Regions from separate parts of the Candidatus Merdisoma sp. JLR.KK006 genome, predicted to be linked through region 2. Evidence: riboswitches for the same ligand, from Rfam matches in the RefSeq annotation. Region 2 holds a riboswitch; the other holds the start of a gene.
What was found. Region 2 has a riboswitch for thiamine pyrophosphate ahead of thiW (energy coupling factor transporter S component ThiW). Riboswitches for the same ligand answer to the same signal wherever they lie in the genome.

Region 1 (4,851 bases), on a different contig from region 2:
GTGGGTCCCTCCTTATTACAACGTTCGGACGTTCCATGCACATCAATCTGCCTCTGACGGACATTGCAGGAAGGGCTTTGCCAGGCGTTGCCTGCCATAGGCTTTGAGCAATGTTCGCCAGATTCAGACTGCTGTGCATGGAAAGCCGGACACTGGATATTGGAAAAGCCGGATGGCTTATTTTGCTCCAGGCATCATGACAACGAGATTTTTTAGGGGTTATTTTGGGTGTATTCTGGTCGGCGGAGTTCTCGGCATACCATGATGACGGTTACGGTGAAAGCGAGAAAATCGGCGATGGGACCTGCGTACATGATTCCGTCGATTCCGGCGAAGAGGGGGAAGATGAGGATCAGGGGCAGGAGGAAGAGGATCTGTCTGGTGAGGGACAGAAAGGTTCCTCTCTTGGGCTTTCCGATGGAGGTGAAGAAGTTGGAACTGACGGGCTGTAAAAAGTTTACGAAGGTGAAGAACAGGAAGATGTGAAAGTAGTTTACAGCAAAGCGGTAATATTTCTCGGAACCATTTCCGAAGAGGGAGATGATCTGCCGGGGGATAAGCTGGAAAGCTAAAAAGGCAGCGAAAGCCAGGGCAAAGCCGCAGGTGATGGCGAAACGGCAGGCTTCTTTTACCCGTTTATATTGCTTTGCGCCGTAGTTGAAGCTGGTAATGGGCTGCAGTCCCTGGGAGATGCCGATGATGAAAGACATGAAGACCTGGTTTACTTTGGTGATGATTCCGGCGCAGGCTATGGGGATGGATTCTCCGTAGGAGGAGATGGAACCGTAGTATTTGAGGGAGTTGTTCATGACGATCTGTACGATCATCATGGCTAACTGGTTGCTGCAGGGGGCCATGCCGAGGGCGGCAATTCGGGCAATGACAGACTTACAAGGAAGCAGATGTTCTTTTTTGATTTGGACGGTGCGGCAGCGGCCGAGAAAGTAGACGGCCATTCCGCCGGAGATGATTTGGCCGATTACGGTTGCCGCAGCAGCTCCGGCCATTCCCATGTGAAATTCAAATACGAATAGTGCGTCTAAGAAGGTGTTGATGATGGCGCCGGTCAGGTTGCAGATCATGCTGATTCTGGGGCGGCCGTCGGCACGGATTAAGTGTCCGCCTCCTGAAGTCAGAATGAGAAAGGGGAAGCCAAAGGCTACGATTCCGGTGTAGGTTTTGGCATAGTCCAGTACATCATCAGGGGAGCCGAAGAAGTGAAGCAGAGGCTCTAAGCCCAGCAGGGTAATGATGGTCAGAAGGATGCCGCAGCCAAACAGCATGGAAGAGGCGTTTCCCAAGTAGAGGACAGCCTGCTCCGGCTCTTTTTTTCCCATGGATATGTTGAAGGCGGAAGCGCCTCCGATTCCGAACAGAAGGGCGATGGCTACACAGGAAATGGACAGGGGAAAGGAGATGTTGGTTGCAGCATTTCCCAATTCGCCTACGCTGTGGCCGATGAAAAATTGATCTACAATATTGTAGAGGGAGCTGACCAGCATGGCAATGATGCTGGGGACTGCAAATTGAAACAGCAGCCCTTTGACGGGTTCTGTTCCCAAGGGATTCTGATTTATTTGTGTGGTATTTTCATGTGTCATTTTTCTTATGTCTCCTACTTTTGTTGGTCTTAATACGCTTGTTTTCAATCATTGCTTATTATTATAGGAAAAAAAGAAGTGTTACGTCAACCATTATTTTGAGTAGGGAAGATATAAAATGAAGAGTGATTACAATGTATATCGATGCAGGATTTTGTCAAATTTTATTTACTAAGGTGTGAAAGGTAATAAAAGAGATGCTGTAAAATTTAAGCCGGCAGACATTTCCATAGCAATGTCTGTCGGCCTATTTTGTGACAAGCTCTTTAAAATGATAATCGTTGATCTTATGCAATCGCCATCTGCTTTACCCGTGCAAAGGCCTTGTTGACAGCGGGGATTGCAAGGACTATTAGTGTCATGGCTGCTTCACATCCCAAATAGCTTCCGTTGTAGGCAAGGGAATAGACGGGAGCGCTCATTCCGGAGCCTTTCGCATAGGCGGCGAAGAAGATAAGACCGGACAGGAAGGCAAAGAGGTAACGGCCCAGTACACCGATGATGTAACCTTTGATGAGACCGTTTTTCTTATTACAGAATAAGCCGGACAAGCCCAGGGCACCGAAGGCAAGCAGGTAGTCTGTGATCATCTGGGGCAGGCTGATGATGTAGGGGTCGGAGATAAGCTGCAGCAGACCGTAGGCGAAGCCGGTGATAAGTCCGGTGCGCAGGCCGTACCAGTATCCGATGCAGCAGATGAAAAGCATGGAAAAGAGGGTGACGGAACCGCCCATGGGAGCTTCAAAAAGCTTCATAAATGAGGTTATCATACCCAATGCCATGGCTGCGGCGGCGAATACTAAGGGCTTGGTCTGTACCCGCTTATTTTCTCCGGTCAGATAACAGGCAAGAATGAGAAGAATCAGGATGGCTGCTACCAGAGCGCCATATCCCAGTGTGGTCAGAGAATAGGAGGTTCCCCATTCATCTACTACCTTGTTTACAAAAAGTGACATAAAAAATCCTCCTTGGTAAATGAATTTTCACAGGAGGGGATACGAAAAGCAGCTTCCTTACGCCGGCATTAACCGGTTCAAGTAATGAGGGTCAGCGTGAGGTCACGCTTTCTCAGCCTTAGGCTCCCCTAGCATAAATGTGCTATGTGATTACCTTGAATATACTATTGAAAAAATGGGATGTCAAGAGTTATTATTTGTATTTTTTGCGGTAAAATTTTTTCTCTTTTTCCTGTGGGGCAAGTGTGCTATACTGTAACGTATATTAATTATAGAAACGGAGAGAAAAAAGTGGGAGGACAGGGAACAGCGGAAAGGATGTGGAGAATTGTTTTTCCGATTCTTCTTTATGTACTTTTCTCCATGTTGTATCCGGAGCTTCTGCGGATAGCTTCAGGCGGAAGGATGTCAGAACCGGCATGGGCCATGTGGCTTTTGACAGCAGTGAACCTTCTGATGCTGCCTGTGTTCTGGCTGCTGTATCAACGAGAAAGGAGAGAGTACAGGAGAAAACATTCCTTTTGTTTAAAGGATATGCTTCTAGTGATTCTTGGTTCCGTATGCCTTTCCAGAGGGATAAATTATTTTTTGGCTTTAACCTTTCTGCCTCGTCTCTTTCCGGGGTATCAGGAAGTGTCGGAAGGAATTTATCACTGTAGTTTTTTGTCTCAGATAGCAGCTGTGGTGGTAAGCGCTCCTTTTTTAGAAGAAGTGCTTATACGGGGGATTATTTATGAGAGATTGAAGGCGGTCGTATGGAACTCCCGAAGGGCTATGGTTATCAGCGCAGTGATTTTTGGAGTATTTCATGGAAATGTGGTCCAAGGCCTGTATGCGTTTGTAATGGGATTGTTTTTTGTTCAGGTGTATGAAGCCTGTGATTCTCTCTTTTTGGCAGTAGTGGCTCATATTGCGGCAAATGGGGCGTCTGTTCTGGCCGGACGGTATCCATGGCCGGATGAATTCTACAGACTTCCGGGAGTTTACTATCTTTTAACGGCCGGATTTCTTATGATTGGAATGCTTTGCTGGAGATATTTTTTATTTTATGGGACAAAGTCTGCCCGCTCCGAAACGGAAATGTATTAGGGGATGCTCATAGGCACAGAAATGAGGAAAATGAATGAACAAGATGTCAAAGCGTGGAATATGGCTTGCTGTAAACCTCATTTGTCTTATGCTTTTCGGAGGAAGAACAGATGATACGAGATTTTGCCTGGGAACGGCCGGGGTATATGCGGGAGGAGCTGAAGGTTTTGGAAGTTTTACAGGAATTATTTCAAAAACATCCGAATCAATTTTCCGTAGAACTTCTGATAAGGCTGATACCGCATAGGCAGATCCAGCCAGGTCTTTTTATCCACGATGCTCTTATAATGAGAAAAGGTGTCGAAGCCTGCTTTTCCATGATAAGAGCCCATGCCGCTCTCGCCGAAGCCGCCGAAGCCCATTTCGCTGGTGGCCAGGTGGATGATGGTGTCATTGATGCAGCCGCCGCCGAAGCCGCAGCGTGAGGTGACTTTTTTGGCTGCATTTTTGTCGGAGGTAAAGAGATACAGGGCCAGGGGGTGGGCCTTGGAATTTATGGTCCGTATGGCTTCCTCCAAAGAGCCGTAGGTGAGGATGGGCAGAAGGGGGCCGAAGATCTCTTCCTTCATACAGGCATCCTCCCAGGTGACGTGATTCAGAAGGGTGGGCTCGATCTTTAATGCTGTCGGATCGGAGCCTCCGCCGTGGACGACCTTTGAGGGATCAATCAGTCCGCATACACGCTGAAAATGCTTTTCGTTGATAATCTTTCCATACTGAGCGTTGGACAGGGGATCCCTGCCCAGCTGCTTTTCAATCTGTTTTTTCAGCTCCGCTATGAGAGAATCCCGGACACAGGGATCACATAATATATAGTCAGGGGCCACGCAGGTCTGGCCGCAGTTTAAATATTTGCCGAATACAATGCGTTTTGCCGCCAGCTTAAGGTTGGCGGTTTTTTCTACAATGCAGGGGCTTTTTCCTCCAAGCTCCAGGGTGATTGGTGTGAGATGCTCCGAAGCCTTTTTCATTACCTGCCGGCCTACGGACTGGCTTCCGGTGAAGAAAATGTAGTCAAAATGCTCATTTAACAGGCAAGTGTTTTCTGCTCGTCCTCCGGTGACAACGGCCACATGAGAAGGATCAAAGCATTCCTCTATCAGTGCCCGGATGATCTCGCTGGTGTGAGGAGAATAGGCGCTGGGTTTTAAAATCACTGTGTTTCCGGCGGCCAGGGCGTCTGCTAAAGGCTCCATGGTCAGCAG
Region 2 (4,851 bases):
CCGTGCTCCAGGATGTTCTTCCGGGAAAGGCAAAAGATGTCCTGCAGATTGTGATACATGTGCTCTGTATGATCTTATTCGGCCTGATTGTGTTTTATGGGATTCAGTATTTTGGAAAGCAGGGGAACCAGCTTTCGGCGGCTATGCGTCTGCCTATGCGGTATGTTTATATCTGCATTCCCATCGGCTCCGGCCTGATGTTCTTTCATGCACTGGATGCGGCTCTTGGCTGTGTCATGCATTTATTGGGAAAGGAGGAAGCGTAAAATGGCGGCTTTACTTTTTATTGCATTTATTGTTCTGCTTATTTTAGGAGTTCCGGTGGCCTTTTCCATTGCACTTTCTTCTGTGGCAGTAATGACTAAGGGAGATGTGCCTCTCTTAATGATTGTGCAGCGTATGTTTACGGCTACGGATTCCTTTTCCCTGATTGCGGTTCCCTTTTTTATTTTTGCGGGGGATTTGATGGCAAAGGGAAAGGTTTCCAAGGTCCTGGTTGAATTTGCAGAGGCGTTGCTTGGCATGATTAAGGGCGGATTGTCCATTGTGTCTGTGCTTGCCGGAATGTTTTTTGCGGCCATCTCCGGCTCCGGTGCGGCGACAACGGCAGCTGTAGGTGCAACTTTGATTCCGGAGTTGAAAGTAAGGGGATACAATGAGTCAAAGGCGGCGGCATTGATTGCTGCGGCAGGAACTATCGGCGTTGTAATTCCACCCTCAGTTCCCATGGTGCTCTATGCGGTCATTGCGGAGGAGAGCGTGAATACCCTCTTTAAAAACGGCTTTGTTCCCGGTGTTTTGATGGGGATCATTTTGATTGCCATTTCTCTTTTTGAAGCTGCAAAGTTTAATTATCCCAAGGGAACGCCATTTTCCCTTAAGAATGTGGTGAAAACATTTCTCAAGGCTATCTGGGGTATTTTGATGCCGCTGATTATCCTGGGCGGTATCTTTTCCGGATACTTTACCCCCTCGGAGGCTGCGGATGTGGCGGTTATCTATGCAATCCTGGTATCCATTTTTGTTTATCGGGATATGGGGCCAAAGGAATTGTTTAACATCATGAAAGGCAGTGCCAAGACCTCTGCCGTTATTATGATTATTATTGCATGCAGCGGCCCCTTTGGATGGGTACTGGCGAACTGGAAGATCCCGGAGGCCATTGCAAATTCGGTTCTGAGCGTGTCCAGCAATCCGTATATTATTATGTTCCTGATTGCCATTATCATTCTGATTGCCGGCGTGTTTATGGAGACATCCTCGGCCATCATTATCTTGACTCCGGTATTTTTGCCCTTGGTTAAGGCTATGAATATCAGTCTGGTGCATTTTGGTATTGTGTTTGTTGTGGGAATTGCCATTGGCATGATCACGCCGCCGGTGGCCATCAACCTGTTTGTGGCTTCGGGCATTACGGGGCTGCCGATTGAAAAGATTGCCAAGTCAATTATTCCTTATCTGATTGGATTGATTTTGGTATTTTTCCTGATATTGTACGTTCCTATGCTGGTACCGGGGTTGATGTAAGTCTTTATACTTTATACTGGCATGATAATTTTAGCCTTGCCAAATCCAGCAAAAGGGTTTATAATGCTTTTTGTCAACAACATATATGGAAATGGGGAGCTGGCTGGAAGCCGGCTGAGAGGGAACTGGATTGTTCCGACCCACAACCTGATTTGGATAATGCCAACGTAGGGATACATAGTTAATGATGTAAGGAGGTGCCTGCGGCACCTCTTTTTATATCACCAGGAAAGGATGCCGTAACAAGGCTCCTTAAAAACAGGCAGTTTCCGAACTGCCTGTTTTTTTCCGGAATTTTGGCAGAACTCCAGTGCCACTTATGTGGTTAAGCGGTATACCTTTATGCACAAAAAGCATGTGCAGATCAGAGAAACACCCTGCGGGTATACCTTTATGCACAAAAAGCATGTGCAGATCAGAGAAACACCCTACGGGTATACCTTTATGCACAAAAAGCGTGTGCAGATCAGAGAAAGGAGTGATTGTATCATGAATCAAAACAATGCAACAAAGAAATTGGCAATGGCAGGCGTTCTGACAGCCCTGGCAGTTGCCGGGAGCCTGGTGAGCTTTCCGGTGGCAGGAAGCAAATGTGCCCCAATCCAGCATATGGTAAATGTACTGGCAGCCATTCTCCTTGGCCCTTGGTGGAGTGTGGGGATTGCCTTTTGTGCAAGCCTGCTTCGGAATCTGATGGGGATCGGAAGCCTGATGGCATTTCCGGGAAGTATGGTGGGAGCTTTCTGCTGCGGCATGGTCTATGGAAGGTTTAAGAATGTTCCTTTCACCTGTCTGGCTGAAGCAGCCGGAACGGGAATTTTGGGAGCCCTGGCAGCCTATCCGGTAGCAAAGCTTCTTATGGGGGCAGAACCGGCGGGATTGTTTGTCTATGTAGTTCCGTTCCTGGTTTCCACGGCAGCCGGAAGCATTCTGGCTTACCTGCTGGTGACTGTATTGGAAAAGGGAAAAGTCCTGGAACAGGTACAGGGGGTACGATAGCAGGATGGATGGGTATAAAGAGAATGGTCCGAAGATCCACTGTCTGACCAATCCGGTTGTGATGCAGGATACGGCCAATCTGCTGTTAGCAGCGGGGGGAAGTGCCATTATGGCTCAGGATCCGGAGGAAGCAGAGGAAATTACATCCTTTTGCCAGGCTACACTTCTCAATATTGGAGTCCCGGATGAGACGAAGTTTAAAGCCTGTATCTTAGCGGGAAAACGTGCAAACGCACTGGGACACCCTGTGGTGCTGGATCCCGTAGGTGCTGGATCCAGCAGATTTCGTCAGAAAGGGCTGGAACGGCTTCTTGCTCAAGTAAAGATCTCGCTCATTCGATGCAATCAGGAAGAGGCCTGTACTTTGCTTCGCATAAAAAACAAGAACTGTAATTCTTTTGGAGAAATGGAAATGTCTGGTGAAGAATCTCCAGAAAGGCTCACAAAAAGAACTGCGGGCGGAGTGGAAAGCCAGATTGCTCTTGAAGATTCAGAGCTTCGGATGCTGGCCGGACAATTGAGTGAAGCTTATTCCTGTGCTGTTCTTATAAGTGGAAAGAAAGATGCGGTTTCGGACGGAAAAGACACTCGCTTGATTGCCGGAGGATCGGAACGGATGAGTCGTCTTACAGGAGGGGGCTGTATGCTGTCAGCCCTGTGTGCTCTGTTTTGCGGTTATGGATATGAGCCCTATGCGGCGGCATGGAGGGCCGGAGAACTGTGGAAAGAGAGTGCCAGGAGGGCAGAAATGCACAGTTTGGGGACAGTTGGAATCGGAAGCTTCCACGCTTATTTGTTTGATGCGGTAGAAGAACTTTGCCATGACAGCAGCTTTACCCTTTAGTGCTGTCATGTGCTGGAAAGGGTATTGCGGAACTTTAAACAGCAATACCCTGACAGCGCCAGAACAATTTAAGGACACATGTTTTTGTGGCCGGAAATTGTTCTAGATAAGAGGTGCTGGAAAGGGTATTGCGGAACTTTAAACAGCAATACCCTGACAGTGCCAGAACAATTTAAGGACACATGTTTTTGTGGCCGGAAATTGTTCTAGATAAGAGGTGCTGGAAAGGGTATTGTGGAACTTTAAACAGCAATACCCTGACAGTGCCAGAACAATTTAAGGACACATGTTTTTGTGGCCGGAAATTGTTCTAGATAAGAGGTGCTGGAAAGGGTATTGCGGAACTTTAAATAGGAGGAAACAATTTGAGATTTGAAGCAGAAACCTTACGCCTGTATGCGGTAACAGATCGCCGCTGGTTAAAACAGGGAGAGACCCTTAAGGATACCCTGGAAGAGTTGCTGAAAGCAGGCGTTACCTGTGTACAGCTTCGGGAAAAAGAGACAGATGAGAGCTTCGTTGTGCAGGAAGCAGGAGAACTAAAAAAGCTGTGTGATCAATATGGCGTACCGCTTATCATCAATGACCGGCCGGATATTGCGAAAGCGGCAGGTGCTTCGGGTGTTCACCTGGGAACAAGCGATATGGATATCCGGCAGACACGGAAGCTGCTGGGCGGGGGATTTATCATTGGAGCCAGTGCTCACAATGTAAAAGAAGCCCTGGAAGCGGAGAATGCCGGAGCCGATTATATTGGCTGCGGAGCCGTATTTGGAAGCAGCACGAAAGAAAATGCAGCATTTCTTTCAAGGGAAGAGCTTGGAAAAATCTGTAGGGCCGTTACAATCCCGGTTGTTGCCATTGGCGGAATTACCAGGGAGAATGCCACCCAGCTTGCAGGAACAGGGATTGCAGGAGTGGCAGTTGTAAGTGCCCTGTTTGCGGCGGAAAACAAAACGGCTGCTGTCAGAGAATTTTTAAATCAAACACTTTAAGTCATAAAACAAAAATAAAGCGGTAGATTGGGGGTACCACTTTTTGTCGCAATAGAAAATCATGTTGTTAGCAAGGAGGATAAAGATGAATACAGCATTGACAATCGCCGGAAGTGATTCCGGAGGAGGTGCTGGTATCCAGGCGGATATTAAGACCATGACAGCCTATGGCGTATATGCCATGAGTGCCATAGGAGCCTTGACTGCCCAGAATACGACCGGCGTATACGGGATGATGGAGACACCTCCGGAGTTTCTTGGCAGCCAGCTGGATGCGATTTTTACCGATATTTATCCGGATGCGGTTAAGATAGGCATGCTGCCCTCGAAAGAAGGAATCCGGGTGGTTGGGGAAAAATTAAGGCAGTATCAGGGGAAGCATATTGTTCTGGATCCGGTCATGGCAGCGACCAGCGGCTTTCGGCTGATGGATGATTCGGCGGTTGCGGCCCTTAAGGAAGAACTATTTCCATTGGCGGAGCTGAT

Region 1: linked by a shared signal. The riboswitch ahead of thiT (energy-coupled thiamine transporter ThiT) and the one ahead of thiW (energy coupling factor transporter S component ThiW) in region 2 are both predicted to bind thiamine pyrophosphate.

Annotation. Positions count from the first base shown of each region.
Region 1 is NZ_JAYMNS010000015.1:61,630-66,480, reverse strand. Features, by position in the region: gene VSQ61_RS12820 (MATE family efflux transporter) at 213-1,601, opposite strand; gene thiT (energy-coupled thiamine transporter ThiT) at 1,889-2,557, opposite strand; TPP riboswitch at 2,595-2,697, opposite strand; gene VSQ61_RS12810 (CPBP family intramembrane glutamic endopeptidase) at 2,849-3,646, shown strand; partial or broken gene VSQ61_RS12805 (aldehyde dehydrogenase) at 3,832-4,851, opposite strand, start outside.
Region 2 is NZ_JAYMNS010000013.1:67,791-72,641, forward strand. Features, by position in the region: gene VSQ61_RS11805 (TRAP transporter small permease) at 1-266, shown strand, start outside; gene VSQ61_RS11810 (TRAP transporter large permease) at 268-1,527, shown strand; TPP riboswitch at 1,610-1,718, shown strand; gene thiW (energy coupling factor transporter S component ThiW) at 2,017-2,526, shown strand; gene thiM (hydroxyethylthiazole kinase) at 2,531-3,370, shown strand; gene thiE (thiamine phosphate synthase) at 3,736-4,365, shown strand; gene thiD (bifunctional hydroxymethylpyrimidine kinase/phosphomethylpyrimidine kinase) at 4,451-4,851, shown strand, end outside.